3 regions of the Neobacillus solisequens genome follow, and region 1 is predicted to be linked to each of the others. Evidence: predicted binding sites of a transcription regulator. Region 1 holds the regulator's gene; each other region holds the start of a gene.
The links. The regulator Rex, encoded in region 1, represses fermentation and respiration genes when NADH is low (regulators of the CRP and FNR family bind a similar motif). The targets are predictions, from matches to a motif close to TTGTGAAATATTTCACAA.
Positions count from the first base shown of each region.

Region 2: a site for Rex is predicted at 3,820-3,837, ahead of adhE (bifunctional acetaldehyde-CoA/alcohol dehydrogenase). Genes of this name have one in related genera too.
Region 3: a site for Rex is predicted at 3,260-3,277, ahead of ACI3K6_RS00610 (cytochrome c oxidase subunit 2A). Genes of this name have one in related genera too.

Region 1 covers NZ_JBKFGJ010000027.1:82,815-88,692, forward strand. Annotated here, with positions in the region: gene ACI3K6_RS21715 (MDR family MFS transporter) at 1-48, opposite strand, end outside; gene ACI3K6_RS21720 (cytoplasmic protein) at 61-771, opposite strand; gene ACI3K6_RS21725 (polymer-forming cytoskeletal protein) at 787-1,506, opposite strand; gene ACI3K6_RS21730 (YhbD family protein) at 1,520-2,143, opposite strand; gene ACI3K6_RS21735 (redox-sensing transcriptional repressor Rex) at 2,474-3,136, opposite strand; gene moaC (cyclic pyranopterin monophosphate synthase MoaC) at 3,167-3,658, opposite strand; gene ACI3K6_RS21745 (ABC-F family ATP-binding cassette domain-containing protein) at 3,820-5,739, shown strand.
Region 2 covers NZ_JBKFGJ010000003.1:297,376-303,253, forward strand. Annotated here, with positions in the region: gene ACI3K6_RS05685 (cadherin-like beta sandwich domain-containing protein) at 1-861, shown strand, start outside; gene ppc (phosphoenolpyruvate carboxylase) at 993-3,755, shown strand; gene adhE (bifunctional acetaldehyde-CoA/alcohol dehydrogenase) at 3,971-5,878, shown strand, end outside.
Region 3 covers NZ_JBKFGJ010000002.1:34,341-40,218, forward strand. Annotated here, with positions in the region: gene ACI3K6_RS00595 (DMT family transporter) at 1-706, shown strand, start outside; gene ACI3K6_RS00600 (b(o/a)3-type cytochrome-c oxidase subunit 1) at 725-2,380, opposite strand; gene ACI3K6_RS00605 (cytochrome c oxidase subunit II) at 2,380-2,856, opposite strand; gene ACI3K6_RS00610 (cytochrome c oxidase subunit 2A) at 2,878-3,027, opposite strand; gene ACI3K6_RS00615 (type III polyketide synthase) at 3,730-4,821, shown strand; gene ACI3K6_RS00620 (isoprenylcysteine carboxyl methyltransferase family protein) at 4,818-5,387, shown strand; gene ACI3K6_RS00625 (dynamin family protein) at 5,702-5,878, shown strand, end outside.

The DNA.
Region 1 (5,878 bases):
TAATAACCCTGCCACAACCAAGCCTAATTTACTTTCTTTTGTTGTCATCCTATTTCTCCTTTACCTTTTTGTCTTTGTTTTGACCACTGAACTCTGGTCAAGTTGTAAATCCGCCGTGTACTCGACCAGCCCTATCTCGCATCCTGGTCCAATCAACACCTTATTTCCGCGAACGATATCAGCCTTTGTATTTTCCAAATGTATATCGTCCCCTTCAATTACTTGGGCCGTTAACGTTCCTAGACTTTTTCCAAAAGGAAGTAACGAATTTTTCTTTCGTTTTACCATAATTCGCTCTCCTCCAATTTCAGCGGCCTTACTGTCACCGTACCGCAGGCCAATTTGGATGGTATCAGCTGAGAGGAGTCCCTTTATTTCAAATCCACCGCTGGAATCAAACGTTTCATACTCCACATCGCCATTAACAGTAAGTCCTCCTTTAATGGTGGCTGTTACACCCGTTAAACGTTCTCCCGCTTCGAGTTGACCTAAGATTTTGATTTTCTCCAAACGGGCTCTTCCGCCAATTTCCAAGGTACCCATCACAGTGGTATCCTTTGCCTCTAAGTCTCCTCTTACTTTGGCCTCACCCAGGACTTTTACCTTATCAGCCTTTACGTTTGTTTCCGCCTTACTCGTACCGTATACATGAAAAGCAGCACATTCCACATCCTGAACAATGGTACCTTCACCTCGGATACTGACTTTATCGTAGCTGCCTCCGCTATAACTTCCTGATCCATTGATGATTAAGTTTTCTATCTTGCTCATCCTTTTCCCCTCCTATTACACCCTTCTTGTTTCGCCGACTTCAGCTGACTTGTCGACGGTAAGTTCACCTGTATATTCGATTAAACCGATTTGACAATTCGGGCCAATTTTTACGTCATTCCCGCGAATGATCTTGGCCTTTGTATACTCCACCTCAATTTTGTCCCCTTCCATTAGGTCCGTCACTAATTGGTGGCGTGTAAAAGGTTTCAGCAAATTTCCGACCAGCGACTCTTTATACTCGACCCTAATGGTTCTCCCGCCTATTTCTTTTACATGGCAATTCCAAAAGATTTTTATATCCACTTCATCGGCATTTAACAATCCGCCAATAGTAAATTGAGCCTCTCCTTTAAATGTTTCAGCTTCACAATCGCCACCAACAGAAAGGGTCCCTTTCATTTGAATTTCCTCGCCTTTAAGCCAGCCACCTATAGAAGTTTGGCCCGAGATTCGCAGCTTTTCCACTTCTACGTTACCGTTGATTTTAGCGGTCCCTTCAACTAAGATTTCATTGGAGTTCACGTCCCCCTCCATTTTGCTCTTTCCGCTCACGATTACCTTTTCCGCCCGAATATTCCCTTTTGCTGTACCTAAACCATTGCATTCAAATTCATTGCAATCGATATCGGAATTGACGCTTCCTCTGCCGTTAATCAACACTTTGTCAAATTGTCCGCCATTGGATGATCCAATGCCATTTATATAAAGGTCTCCCTTTTTTTGCGTATCCATTTCCATTCCCCTTTTATAGTAATTTGGCTTTTAGTTCTTCCATGCAGCCCATCAATGGCAGGCGGGACACAACCTTTGTTCCCGTTTCAAAATGAATACTCTCCGCATTGATTGCTAATAGGCACGAAGAAACACCTAGCTTTCGGGTGATCACTAACTCACCGCTTTTTTGCTTAATCGTCGTTCGATTAGCTACTAGGAGCTGAACGATCATTCTTCCCTCTTCGAGATTTACCTCTCCGGACTGCAATAGCTTATCTAATACATATATTTCAAGTATTCTCGAAAAATTAAAGTCAGGACCATTTTTTTCAATATCCAGATATAGATTTATCGCTGTTTGCGAAACAGTGTTTCGTTTTACTAGTTCTTCAGCTGATAATTGTAGGTCTGTTACGCTTGGAGAAAACATATTGGCCAATTCATCCAACGATAAATTCTCCTTCATCGTTTGGATTTTTTCGATGCGTTTTAAGATCTTTTCTTTAGGAAAAAAAGTCTCCTGACCAGTAAAAGTGGACTTGCGAATAAACCATTCCTCGGGAATCAAGTCTTTTCGCTTCCAGCGATATAACTGCCCATATGATATTCCTGCTAAATCCAATAACTCTTTTTTAGAAATTAACTCCTCACTCATTTTTTAAAAACTCCTTTCCGATGACATTAATGTAACATAACACTGTTACGTTGTAAAGGCGTTGTTTTATCATTTTGTAAATTTTTTGGTATCCTACCAAAAAAAAAAGGCCGGACCATTAAAATGGGTCCGCCTCTATCCAGGAATACCGCCCATCAAAATGTTTTTTAGGAGGTACTTGCGATTTCTATCGGAATTCTCTCATCACTTTTTCCAAAACCCACCCTTCGAGGACCTCTCCCTTTTTCGGGTTAATAAGGGGTCTCTGTCTTACTCCTTTTTTTAGAAAAAAAATGGGCCCTCCCAATTATGGAAAGACCCATGGCAAAATTATTCTTCAACTTCTACTTCTCCAATTGATGGATAATGCTTTAAAAAGTACACCAATGATTGCAGTTCAACTGCTAAATCAATATGGTGAACCCGAATGGAGGCTGGAACATTTAATCTGGCAGGGGTGAAGTTTAAAATACCTCTGACCCCTGTATTCGCAAGGCGATCCGTTATCATCTGAGCAACAGGAGCAGGTACGGTTAAAATCGCAACCGAAATATCATCCTCGACCAAATGTTTTTCCAAATCATCCATGGACAGAACCGGAACATCGCCGATGGAAGTGCCAATTTTATCGGGTGAAACATCAAACGCGCACTGAATTTTCGTATTGTTATTTTTTAAAAAATTATAATGTAAAAAGGCTGTGCCCAAATTCCCTACCCCAATTAAGGCAACCTTCGTTAATTCGTCTTGATCCAAGGTTTTTCGGAAAAAGGACAATAGATAATTGACATTATAGCCGTAACCCTTTTTACCAAGGGCTCCAAAATAGGAAAAGTCCCTGCGAATTGTTGCGGAGTCTACTTTTACTGCCTCGCTTAATTCGGCTGATGATACTCGTTGCTTTCCGGAAGAATGCAAGTTTTGTAAAAATCGATAATATAAGGGTAATCGCTTTGCTGTTGCTTGTGGGATTTTCATTGTTTCATTCGACATATTACTCCTTCACCCCGCTAATCATTTTGTTTATATTCGATCAAGTCGTCTAAAATCGCCATTTTTGCCGCCGGATTTCTCCATTAAGTAGGTAGGGCCGATTACCATACCCTTATCCACTGCTTTACACATATCATATACCGTTAATGCACAAACAGACGCCGCTGTTAGCGCTTCCATTTCAACACCTGTCTGCCCTTTAGTCTTAACTGTTGCCTGAATTTGCAATGTATACTGATCGTTATCGCTTTCCCAGGAGAAAGTAACATTTATACCAGTTAATGGAATCGGGTGGCACATCGGGATGATTTCCCATGTCCTTTTCGCTGCCATCACTGCTGCCACTTGGGCAACTGCTAAGACATCGCCTTTTTTCATTTCCTCATTAGTGATTTTTTCATAAATTTCTTTACTCACAGTAATGCTAGAATGCGCAAGCGCTGTTCTCGCCGTTTCCGGCTTATCGCTTACATCCACCATCTTTGCTCTGCCTTCTTCATTAAAATGCGTAAACTCTGCCATAGTATAGTCCTCCAAAAAAAATGATACTATATTTTACCGTCTCTGTGTGTGAAAGTTTGAGCGAATGGTGATATTTTTTTCCAAAACGTACAATATCCTGCTTTATTGCCGTTATTTCAGGAATACGGTACACTATTCCTAGGTAATAGAGGTGAAAAAATATGATTTTATTACAAGTTAATCAATTACAAAAATACTTTGGTGCTGACCTTATTTTATCCAATATTAAGCTTGAATTACAAACGAGGGACCGTGTTGCCCTTGTAGGTCGTAATGGTGCTGGAAAATCCACCCTTCTAAAAATTATCGCAGGGCATCTTTCCCATGACGGTGGAGAAATTATCAAGCCAAAGGGTGTCTCGATCGGATACTTAGCGCAAAATACCGGGTTGGAATCAAGTCTGTCCATTTGGGATGAAATGTTAACCGTCTTTGAACATCTTCAGCAGCAAGAAAAGGCTTTGCGAAGACTTGAAGCGCAAATGGCTGATCCTGAAGTCTTTAATAACCCAACCAAATATGAGCGGATTTTAAAGGAATATGATCAGCTCCAGGTCACCTTTAAGGAACAAGGAGGCTATCAGTACGAAGCAGATATTCGGTCTGTCCTTAACGGTTTAAATTTTCAGGATTCTGCCGTTTCAATTTCCAGTCTGAGCGGCGGTCAAAAAACCCGCCTAGCCCTTGGTAAACTTTTATTAACAAAACCAGACATTTTAATCCTGGACGAGCCGACCAACCATCTTGATATTGAAACATTGTCTTGGCTGGAACAATACTTACAAGGCTATAGCGGAGCCATTCTGATTGTCTCCCATGACCGCTATTTCTTGGACAAAGTCGTTACCCAGGTCTATGAACTTTCCCGAAACCAAATTCAGCGGTTTACAGGCAATTATAGTTACTATCTGGAGCAAAAGGCTGCCAATTATGAACGCGATCTGAAGCTTTATGAAAAACAACAGCAGGAAATTGCATCCCTGCAAGATTTCATTCAACGGAACCTGGCAAGGGCGTCCACAACCAAACGGGCACAGAGCCGCCGCAAAAAACTTGAAAAAATTGAAGTGATGGACCGTCCGCTCGGGGATGAAAAATCTGCATCCTTTTCATTTGAAATTGAAAAGCAAAGCGGGAACGACGTACTGATGGTGGACTCCCTGGCAATTGGCTATGAGGGTGAGAAAGTTTCAGAGAATATCACTTTTCGAGTTTTTAGGGGAGAAAGTATTGCACTTGTAGGCCCAAACGGGATTGGCAAGTCCACCATGTTAAAGACGATTATTAAAAAACTTCCATCGCTTGGAGGAACGATTAACTACGGTACCAATCTTACTATTGGATATTATGACCAAGAACAAGCCAACTTAAAGTCCAATAAGCGTGTCCTAAATGAACTCTGGGATGACTATCCTCTTAAACCTGAAAAGGAAATTAGGACAGTACTGGGTAACTTCCTGTTCTCCGGAGATGATGTCCTTAAAACAGTCTCCTCCTTAAGCGGTGGTGAAAAGGCCCGGCTTGCGCTGGCAAAGCTAATGCTTGAAAAGGCCAACTTGTTAATCCTGGACGAGCCGACCAACCACTTGGACCTTGATAGTAAAGAAGTACTCGAAAATGCACTAGTTGACTATCCGGGAACGATTCTGTTCGTCTCCCATGACCGGTACTTTATTAACCGTATTGCCACTAAGGTGTTAGAGCTCAGCAAAACAAGCAGCACTGAGTATCTTGGAGACTATGATTATTATGTCGAAAAGAAACTCGAGCAGGAGGAACTGGCAGCATTAGCCCTTGCTGAATCACAGAAAAAGCAACCCAAGACTGAGATGGTGGAAAAGAATACGTACCATCAAGATAAAGAGTCAAAAAAGCTGGAACGGCAGCGGAAACGGAAGTTGGAAGAAATCGAACTTCGTATTGAAGAAATTGAAGAAGCCATCCAAGAGTACGAGCAGTTATTATGTGAACCTGAGGTCTTTCAGGATCATGAAAAGGTATTAGAAATTACGCAAAAAAATGAACAGGCTAAAGCCGAGCTTGACCTTTTACTAGAAGAATGGGCAAAACTGGCTGAATGAATAAAACCGGGCTCCATTAGCCCGGTTTTTTTACATAAAAAAGGTTATCCACTAAACAAAGAACTTTTTCCACAATTTTATTCACATTACCTTAGGTTTATTTTACTACATTCATTAAGCTTTTCCACATTATCCACAG
Region 2 (5,878 bases), on a different contig from region 1:
AATGAAAAATCTGTATCAAACGGGAAATCAGTAAAGCTTGAACTTCAAAGCGGTGAGAATAATTTCCTAATAAAGGTGAAAAACGGCAGCAACACAACCATATACACGTTAACTGTAACCAGAAAACTAGATCATCATAATCTTCTACAAAACCTAAAGCTTTCAACTGGTGAGCTGTCACCCGTTTTCTCACCAACGGTTACCGATTATAAGGTTCAAGTAAAGAATGAAATTTCAGCACTCACTGTCATCCCTTCAGCAGCTGTAAACACGGCAAAAGTAACAGTAAATCATTCTCCAGCAACTGCAAAAGGTGTTGAAGTAAAAATCCCGGTTGGGACAACTGAAGTAAATATTGTGGTAACAGCCGAAAATGGTGAGAGTATAACTTATACGTTGCATATTACAAGGGAAAAGGAAGCAGTTGTCACAAAACCAACAGACCCATCAACTCCGCTAACGGGTTCAGCACCAAAGCCAACTGGCATGGAAACAGCATCAGGCCAACAGAAGTCAGGACAAACGAAAACTAGCAGTGGTACTTATATGCAGACAACTGGGATCCAACAAACTGCTACTACGACCAAGGCGACACTTTCAGCCTTAACCGTGTCAACAGGTACATGGGATAGTGATTTTGAATCAGATGAATTTACCTATCACATTGCTGTATCTAGTGACGTGAATACCGTTACCATAAAACCTACAGCACAAAATAGTGGGTCATCTATTACAATTGAAGGAGGAACATCAAGAACTATTCCATTGGATGCTGACAACAAAACCATCATCTCAGTAGTAGTAAAATATGATAACTCTGATCGAAAAACCTATGTATTAGAATTTGACAAAACCTCATAAAAACTAAAACCCGTGCCAAGCGGGTTTTTATTTTTGAAAAATTAAGAATAAATTTTTTCCACATTTCTTTAGGATATGATATATTAATATTTAAATTTTAAAAATTGATCTAGTTGAGGGAAGGTGAAAAGATGGCAGCAGAAATAAACATGAATGACAGCAGTCTTCCATTACGTAGGGATGTCAAATTACTCGGTAATATGCTGGGTGAAATTCTAGTTGATTATGGTGGTCAGGAGCTTTTTGAAAAAGTCGAAAAAATTCGACTTATGTGTAAAACATTAAGAACTCATTTTGACCAAAAAGTATATAAAGCACTAAAGGAAGAGATTGAAACATTGGATCCACCTATGCGAAAACAAGTAGTACGAGCTTTTTCAATCTATTTCCATTTAATTAACGCTGCAGAACAGAATCATCGGATCCGCCGCCGCAGACAATATCAGCTTCAAGAGGATAAAATGGTCCAGCCTGGGTCCATTGAAAGTGCCATACTAGCATTAAGAGAAAATAAAGTTGACGAACCCACGATCCAAGAAGTATTGAACACAATATCTTTAGAGCTGATCATAACGGCCCATCCTACTGAGGCAACTAAACGGTCCATATTGGAAATTCAACAAAGAATCGCTGATATTTTAAATAAACTGGATCATCCACTTTTATCAAATAGAGAACAAAAGAAACTAGAAGAAAGTTTATTTAACGAAATATCCATTTTATGGCAAACGGATGAATTACGGGAGAATAAGCCGACGGTCATGGACGAGGTCCGTAATGGTCTTTACTATTTCGATCAAACCTTGTTCGATGTTTTACCTGAAATCCATCAAGAGGTAGCTGATTGTTTGGAAAAATACTATCCAAACCAGTCATGGAATATTCCTAATTTACTTCGTTTCGGCTCTTGGATTGGCGGGGACCGTGATGGGAACCCAAATGTAACACACGATATAACTTGGGAAACTTTAACTCGTCAACGAAGATTAGTCTTAAAGAAATATAAAAAGGGATTAGTTGACCTGATGAAAAGATACAGTCACTCTTCTACAAGGGTAGAAGTTAGTAATGAACTGCTTGCTTTTCTACATGAAAACGAGGATCTTTACTTATCCGAGGATAAAAAGTGGCCGATTCAATCTGAAGTCTACCGCCGTGCCTTTGCCATTATTATTCAGCGGGTTCTTCAAGTTGGGGAATCTGAAAAAGGCTACCAGTCCTCCGAAGAGCTGTTGACAGACTTAAAAATAATCAAACAGAGTTTGAAACGTCATCATCCAGCAGCACATGAATTAAAAATCATTCAAAAACTAATTCGACAGGTACAACTATTCGGGTTTCATTTAGCTACACTCGACATTCGTAATCACAGTGGCGAACATGAGGCAGCCATAACAGAAATTCTTAGAAAGGTGCGCCTTTCTGAAAACTATGCGGCTCTGACAGAAGAGGAAAAGCTGCAGATTTTACAAAATATTCTTAAAGATCCTCGGCCTCTGCTCTTATTAAATGAGGACTATTCCCCTGAAACACAAGAAATGATTAAAGTGTTTAATATGATTAAAAGAGCTCATGATGAATTTGGAAAACGGTCCATTACCGTTTATCTTGTAAGTATGACAAAATCTCCAAGTGATTTATTAGAGGTTCTTGTCTTAGCTAAGGAAGCAGGATTATACCGACTCCACGCTGATGGTACATTGGAAAGCCATTTACATGTTGCACCGCTCTTAGAAACGATTGATGATTTATCAGCAGGTCCTAATATAATGGAAACACTTTTTCAAATGCCTGTTTATCGAAAGCATTTGGAAATCTTAGGAGACCAACAGGAAATCATGCTAGGGTATTCAGATGGAAGCAAAGATGGTGGAACATTAACAGCAAACTGGAAATTATATAAAGCGCAAATTGATATTCACAATATGGCGAAAAAATATCAATTGGGCTTAAAATTTTTCCATGGCCGCGGAGGTTCTTTAGGTCGAGGTGGCGGTTCACTTAATAGAAGTATTCTATCACAGCCAGTAGAAACGATTGGGGATGGAGTTAAAATTACGGAGCAAGGTGAAGTCCTATCCGCGAGGTATCTGCTTGAGGATATTGCTTATCGGAGCTTAGAACAGGCAACTTCTACACTTATTTTGGCTGCAGCGCATGTTTCAATGGAAGGTCCACATGGGCAGCTAAGAGAGCCGGCTTGGGAAGAGGCAATTGAGGAAATTTCGGGTGCTTCATTAGAGAAATATCAGTCTTTGGTTTTCCAGGATCCTGATTTTTTAACCTATTTCCACGAAGCTACTCCATTAAAAGAATTGGGAGCCCTTAACATTGGCTCAAGACCAATGAGCCGGAAAAGTCAAGGGAGATTTGAAGATTTGCGGGCCATTCCTTGGGTGTTCGCCTGGACACAAAGCCGTCAGTTAATACCAGCTTGGTATGCTGCCGGAACTGGATTAAAAACTTTTGCGCATAAAAGCAAAGAAAACTTAAAGATTCTACAGCAAATGTATGAAAAGTGGCCGTTTTTCCAATCTATCATTGATAATTTACAGATGGCATTAATGAAGGCGGATATTACGACTGCGAAGGAATATGTGACGCTGGTTAACGATCAAACAATTGCTAATCGAATTTTCACTAATATTTTTGAGGAATTTGAACGAACAAAAGCCATCCTCCTAGAAATTACCGAGGACAAAGAATTACTTGACCATACTCCAAACATCAAGGATTCGGTATTTAGAAGAAATCCTTATGTCGACCCGTTGAATTTCTTGCAAGTAGAATTAATTAAAGAACTCCGAAGCTGCGAAGAATTAAATGAAGAGCTGTTAACAGAGGTATTGCTAACTATTAGTGGTATCTCCGCAGGCTTGCGAAATACAGGTTGATAGAAGTAGCCTCTGACCATTTTATTAATGGGTCAGGGGCTTTTTTTATTGAATTTCGAACATTTTGTGAATTCTTTAAAAATGAATGGCTATTCATTCATTTTTTCGCAAAATTCGACAAAAACCCTGAGATCTACCATGATATATTGAATCCAGAGAATCAACAAAGGGAAAAACTTGTTCATGAAATCAACAATATCGATGGAGGGATTGAAATGGCTATAAAAGAAAAAGTTGTTCAGGAGAAACAACAAGTTTTGGCAATGATTGATGTTTTAGCCAATAATGCTGCAAGAGCTCTCGAAGAATTCCGCTGCTACAACCAAGAAATGGTGGATGAAATTGTTAAAAGTATGGCTGTAACTGCTCTTGAGCATCATAAATATTTGGCGAAATTAGCAGTGCAGGAAACACAACGCGGTGTGTATGAAGATAAAGTGTTTAAGAATATGTTTGCAACAGAAATGATTTACAACAATATCCGAGATATGAAAACCGTGGGCGTGATTAGTGAAAACGAAAATGAAGGCATGGTGGAAATGGCTGAACCAGTTGGGGTGATTGCCGGTGTTATTCCCATTACCAATCCAACCTCCACTGTTATTTTTAAATCATTAATTTCACTTAAAACAAGAAACCCTATCATCTTTGCGTTTCCTCGTTATGCGCAAAAATGCTGCTCGATTACAGCCGAACTGCTTCGGGAAGCTGCGGTTAAGGCGGGGGCTCCGGAGAATTGCATCCAGTGGATTGAAACCCCTTCTCATGAGGCCTTTCAAGTTTTAATGATGCACAATAAAATTTCACTAATTCTAGCAACAGGAGGACCTAATTTAGTAAAGGCTGCTTACAGTTCGGGGAAGCCTGCACTAGGGGTTGGGGCTGGGAACGTTCCATGTTATATTGAAAAATCTGCAAATATAAAACGCGCAGTTAACGATTTAATCTTGTCCAAAACGTTTGATAACGGAATGATTTGTGCCTCCGAACAGGCAGTGATTATCGATCAAGAAATTTATCATCAAGTAAGACAGGAATTAATTGATCATAACTGTTATTTCCTCAATGAAGAAGAACGGCAAATGGTCGAGCAGGTCGCAATAGATCAAAAAAGTGCAATGCTTAATCCACTGATTGTTGGGTTGCCTGCTTATATGATTGCCAAAATGGCAGGTGTGAATGTGCCAAAAAATACGAAAATCTTACTGGCAGAGTTGGATGGAGTAGGTCCAAACTATCCACTTTCTTGTGAAAAATTAAGCCCTATTCTGGCATGCTATAAAGTTAATAATCTTGCTGAAGGGCTGATGATTGCTGAACAAACACTTGAATATGGTGGTCTTGGACACTCGGCAGCGATTCATACCACAAATCAGGATGTTATTGACACTTTTGCTTTAAGAATGAAAGCTGGAAGAATAATCGTTAACACGCCATCAACCCACGGGGCAATTGGTGATATTTATAATACATCTTTACCGTCCTTAACAATTGGATGTGGTACTTATGGAGGGAACTCAGTGTCACAGAATGTTGGTGCAGCCAATTTAATCAATATTAAAAAAGTAGCTAAAAGAAGAACGATGACACAATGGTTTAAAGTTCCTTCTCAGGTGCTGTTTGAGAAAAACTCTATCCAGACATTGGCTACCATTCCTGACATTTCTCGGGCTTTTATAGTTACAAGCGGAAGTTCCTTGAAAAACGGTTATGTCGAAAAAGTAAATTATTATTTGAAAAAAAATCCTAACAAAGTTCTATGCGATACTTTTTATGATATAGAGCAGGAGCCAAGTATTGAAACGGTTATTAAAGGCGCTGAGCAGATGAGGAAATTTCAGCCGGACTGGATCATTGCACTTGGCGGAGGCTCGGTAATGGATGCTGCAAAAGCGATGTGGCTGTATTATGAACATCCGGAAACAGATTTCCAAAGTCTGACACATAAGTTCTTTGATCCAAGTAAACGGGTGGTCAAATTTCCTCATCTACGGAATAAAGCACACTTTATTGCGATTCCAACTACATCTGGTACAGGTTCTGAAGTGACTTCCTTCTCTGTAATTTCCGATAAGAGAACAAATATAAAATATCCATTGGCTGATTTGCAGTTGACTCCAGAT
Region 3 (5,878 bases), on a different contig from region 1:
TCATATCAAGGATATAAAGCTGTTTATAGGAACTGGCATTTTAAGTATTGTCTTATTTAATTGGTGTTTCTTTTTTTCTGTTAATGAAATGAATCTTTCACTGGCGGTCATACTTTTATATACGGCACCAGCATTTGTAGCTGTTTTCTCATTTGTTTTTTTAGGAGAGAAAATGGATTTGCTTAAAATAATTTCAGTGATGGGTACAATTCTAGGCTGTTTTTTAATAGCAGGGGTCAGTCAAAGGGATGCTGGTTCCATTCATACAACAGGAATCCTGATTGGGCTGGGAGCTGGTTTTGGCTATGCCCTTTATAGTATCTTTGGTAAGTTTGCCTTAGTAAAATATCATTCTTTTACGGTGACGTTTTATACCTTTTTGGTTGCAGCACTTTCCTTAATACCTGTAACGGGATTATGGAGAAAAGCAGAATTATTAGGGAATGTGGAAGTACTGGGTTATGGGCTTGGACTTGGACTTTTTCCGACTGTTATTGCCTTTTTATTGTATACAAAGGGTCTTGAAAAGATTGAGAGTAGTAAAGCGGCGATTATTGCCACTATGGAGCCAGTTGTGGCCACTTTATTAAGTGTCTTTTTATATAAGGAAAGCTTTGGGGTTATTCAGGCAATCGGTTCATGTATAATCTTGGGTTCTGTTGTTATCATTAACCTGCCGAAAAAGCAAAAGGCATCAATCCAATGAGATTGATGCCTTTATTCATCACCAAGTCTTGAAGCCTTTTGAGCCCACTGGTGCATTTTGAATGATATCAATAAATGGTATGGTATAGGCAAACAGGATTAGGGCAGCCGCAATACCAAGCCACAATTTCCAGTTTTCAAATACCATTGGTGCAGACGTTTCAGTAGATTCTGCTTCGCCAACCGGAAATTCTTCTTCTCCTTTTGGAGCAAAGAAGGCGAGGTTTATAAAAATAATTAGAATTAAGATAATCCCAAGGAAAAGGATTGTTCCACCAACTGCTTGAGCGATTTGATAAGGAATCCATTCAGCCGCCTGCTTTGAGCCACCGTAAGTTGAGAATGATGACCGTCTTGGGCCGCCAAGCAAACCTTGAATATGCATAGCACCGGACATGAAACACATTCCGATAAACCAAACCCATGCTTGAATAATCCCTAATTTGTTCATTGCTTTTGTTAATTTGCGTCCTGTTAAATGTGGAACCAGCCAATAAGAGATTCCGAAGAATGTTAAAACAACTGATGTTGCTGCTGTTAAATGGAAGTGTCCGGTAATCCAGATAGTGTTATGAACAACTTGGTCCATTTGGTTTGATGCATTAATAATACCGCCAGCTCCCGCTGGGATGAACGATGCCATGCCGATAAACGGAACTGTGAAACGAGCATCATTCCAAGGTAAAACTTTGAACCAGCCAAGTAACCCAGTTGCCCCTTTAGAGCGACCATATCTCTCAAACGTTGCGAACAGAGAGAAGGCAGTCATTAATGATGGAATTACAACCATAAACGTTAAGATAACTTGGAAAAACTTCCATGAAGGATCAATTCCCGGCTCTGTTAATTGGTGATGGAAACCAACCGGTATAGAAAAAAGCAAGAATAAAATAAATGATAGACGTGCTAATGAATCTGAGAAAATTTTTCCACCGATTATTTTTGGAATGATTGCATACCAGCACATGTAAGCAGGTAACAACCAGAAATATACAAGTGGGTGACCGAAATACCAGAATAATGTACGGCTAACTAAAACATCCACTCTGTCTACTAATCCGAGTGACCATGGGAGTAATTGGAATAATACCGTCGCAGCAACACCAAGCGTCGCTACAATCCAAAGTACAGTATTAATCACCGCCATAAAGCTTAATAACGGACTTGGCTTACCAGGATTGTTCTTACGCCATCTGGCATAGGTCATGATTTGAGCAACACCGTCAACCCAGCTTCCAACTACAACAAGTGTCATACCTAGATAGAATATCCAGTGAGCCTGCAGTGGTGCATAAAACGTATAAAGGACAGAAGCTTTATTAAGCAGGACCATTGTTGCAGCCATAGCCGTTCCGATGGTCATTAACCAGAAACCGATCCAGCCTGTGCGGCGGGCAGCAGGAGAATGTGTGCCGGCTGTTCTGCTGACAGCAGCATATTGGAAACCCATAATAAAGAATGTTGTTAAGACAAGGCCCATCATCACCCCGTGAACGGTTAAAATTTGATAATAGCCGATACCGCCGGGTAGTTCATATTTGCCTGAGCGGACAAGAGTCTGCAGGAGGCCCATTAGACCACCGAGTGCAAGTGCTGTGAAAGCAACAAAGAAGTGTGCCATTGAAAGCTTCGCATCGCGTGGGTCAACTTTTACGTTTGTTGTAGTCTTTAGCATTATTTAACCACCTCAATCTTCGAGAACATTAAATGGTGGCCGGAACCACAGTATTCGTTACAAACGATTAAATATTCTCCTGCCTTGTCAAATGTTGTTGTATATTCACTGACATAGCCAGGTTCCAGCATCATGTTAATATTGGTGCCAGCCACTTCAAAACCGTGAATAACGTCCTTTGTTGTAGCGATCACTTTTACTTTAGCTCCGAGCGGGATCTTAACTTGTGCTGGATTATAAGAGAATGCTTGAGCAACATACACTAATTCATAATCCCATTCTTTTCCCTCAACCTTATGAAGTCCGGGCTTATCAAATGGTTTGGTCTGATCAACTTTTTCAGGATTTATCGTTGTTAAACAACTTGGTGGTTTATTACCTAGATAGAAGGCACTTACCCCTACTACTGTTAAGAAAATAACTAGGCAGCTGATTCCGAAAGTCAGCCAAATTTTTTCTAGCTTATGCATATGCATAATGATTTCCTCCTTCGATCATTAAAAACGTTCTACAAATAGGAAGTAGACACTTAACCAAGTAACAATTATGAAAAGTCCCAAAAAGAAAACGGATGCCATGGTCCCTTTTAATGAAGAACTGTCTTCTACTTCTGTTTTTTGTTTTGTTTTTAACTCCGCTTTTGCCATCCCCTTACACTCCTTTCAGATCTTTGGAAATAAATTAAATAAGTTCTCTTTCATAATACAAAACAATTGTGGAAGAAAAATATGAAAATCCAAAGTTCACAAATTGTTCATTCCTTATGTATCTACTATGTTAATGATAAAAACTTGATGCAACAGTGATTTATATCACATATATCAGAGGTGAAATGTGAATGAAATGTGAATTATCACAGGACCTCTGTGATAAAAGTAATTGATAATCATTTCACAAACTGTATTTGTCACAGTTCTGTCACAAAACAGTATAGGTACTAATAGAATAAAAAAAAGGGAAGATGATTTTCTTTGGAAGTGGTGGTTAGGATGGAAAAGTATTATTGTGAAAAATGCAGACTGTTATATGATAAAAAGGAGAATTGCAAGATTTGCGGATTCATAGTAAATAATAAAATTATCATTGAAGTGCAGAAGCAGCCTGAGAAGTAGGTCCTACAGTTACCTGGTTCAGGCGCTTTTTTGTGTGAACGATCAATTGGAAAAGTTTATCTAATGCTCAAAAGGCCATACTACTATATAATGAAGGAGCACAACAACAACCTTCAAAACGTTTGCTTCTCCACATGGGGAAGCTTTTTTATTAGATAAAGGGGAACGTTTATTCTATTTGAATATAATTACATAATATGGAAATGATATCTTTAAATTAAACAAAAGGTGATTTAGATGCCGAAAATCATATCCATTGCGGAGGTTGTCCCTCCATATGAAATAAAACAGGATCAAGCCTCAGCATTCGCAGGCGAGCTATTTGCACATTCCTTTAAGGATATTGGAAGACTTTTAAAAGCATTTCAAAATGGGCAGATTGAAAAAAGACATTTTGTTAAAAAGATGGAATGGTTTTACGAAAAACACTCATTTGCTGATAAAAACGATGCATATATAGAGGCAGCCGTTATGTTTGGAAAAGAGGCTATTATTAAATGTTTAAGCAAAAATGAGTTCTTGAAGAAAGACATTCCTATTCATGAGATTGAGGCCATTTTCTTTATTTCGACAACTGGATTAGCCACTCCCAGCATAGAGGCGCGAATTATGAATCTCCTTCCTTTTCATGCCCATACAAAGCGAATTCCCATATGGGGACTGGGCTGTGCCGGTGGTGCTTCGGGTTTATCGAGAGCATATGAATATTGTCTTGCTTTTCCTGAAGCGAAAGTCATCGTACTGGCAGTAGAACTCTGCAGCCTAACCTTTCAGCAGAATGACCAATCAAAAAGTAATTTGATTGGTACTTCCTTGTTTGCTGATGGAATCTCCTGTGCATTGATTTGTGGGGATGAATCTAATATGGCAGAATATTGCTCACGGACAGTATCCCCGGCTATTATTGATACGCAATCTACCCTAATGCCAGACTCATTGGATGTAATGGGATGGGATATTAAAAACGACGGACTTTATGTTATTTTTTCACGGGATATCCCAACCATCATTGAACAATGGTTAAAACCGAATGTCTCTGGTTTCTTAGAAGAAAATAATCTATCCCTTGACCAAATCAATTATTTTATTGCCCATCCTGGTGGAAAAAAGGTTTTGGATGCCTACGTAAAATCACTTGAAATCCCTCAATCCATGACTGGAATCTCTCAGGAAGTGCTTCAAAAGTTCGGGAACATGTCCTCATCCACCATTTTATATGTACTCAGACGATTTATGGGACAGGAAACGAAATCGGGGGAGTTTGGACTTTGTACGGCCCTAGGCCCAGGCTTCAGTTCAGAATTGCTATTACTGAGGTGGGAAGAATGAAAGATGTCTATCCTTTTACCCTTTTTTTCGCATTTATTGTTATTCAACGGATAGGCGAGTTAATGGTTGCAAAACGAAATGAAAAATGGATGAAAATGCAAGGCGCACTTGAATTTGGTGGAAGTCATTACCGAATGATAGTTCTTATTCATCTACTGTTTTTTTGCAGTTTTCTAAGTGAAAAGGTTTGGTTCAATCATGGATTATCAACGATCTGGCCAGAAATTATTGGGATTTTCTTTTTAACACAGGTTTTACGCATTTGGGCAATTGCTTCATTAGGCCGGTATTGGAATACAAAAATCATTGTCCTACCTAATGCTAAGATTGTCAGAAAAGGACCATATCGTTGGATTAAACATCCTAATTATGTTGTTGTTACGCTTGAATTAATGATGATTCCATTGTTATTTAATGCCTACATCACAACATGTCTGTTCACTATTCTGAATATGATTGTCCTAAGAATTCGTATTCCTGAAGAGGAAAGAGCATTAATAACGCTGACAGAATATGACCAAGTCTTTAACAATTGTGAACGATTTTTCCATAAGATTGTTAAATAATTTTGACAAATAGATTGGAAATATTGAAAATAGTTCTCACTCATGATAAAATCTAATCATTAATGAAAATCATTCTCAAGCCAGTTATCAATCTAACAAGGAAGGTGTTACATATGGCTTATATTTTTGTTGCTGGAACCATCCTTACGTATGGGTTTGTCATGAAGCATGTCTTAAAAAATGTAACTCAATAATAGATGGATTAGGTCGGGGCAATCCCGGCTTTTTTTTTATTTTTAAGTAACATAATAGGAAAAGTTCGAATTATCGTATAAAATAAATATATTATCAAGTTGCCAAGGGGATAAAAGAAAATGGTGAAAATAGCCAATCCAAATGAAACAATTTCTACGTTAAAAGGAAAAATTGAATCGATTTATGAATACTTGTTGAATCAACAAGATGTTGAGCAAGCCGAAAAGGTAAAACAGCTGGCACGAAAAATGGAAAATCGCGAGTTTGCTATTGCGTTTTGTGGGCATTTTTCGGCC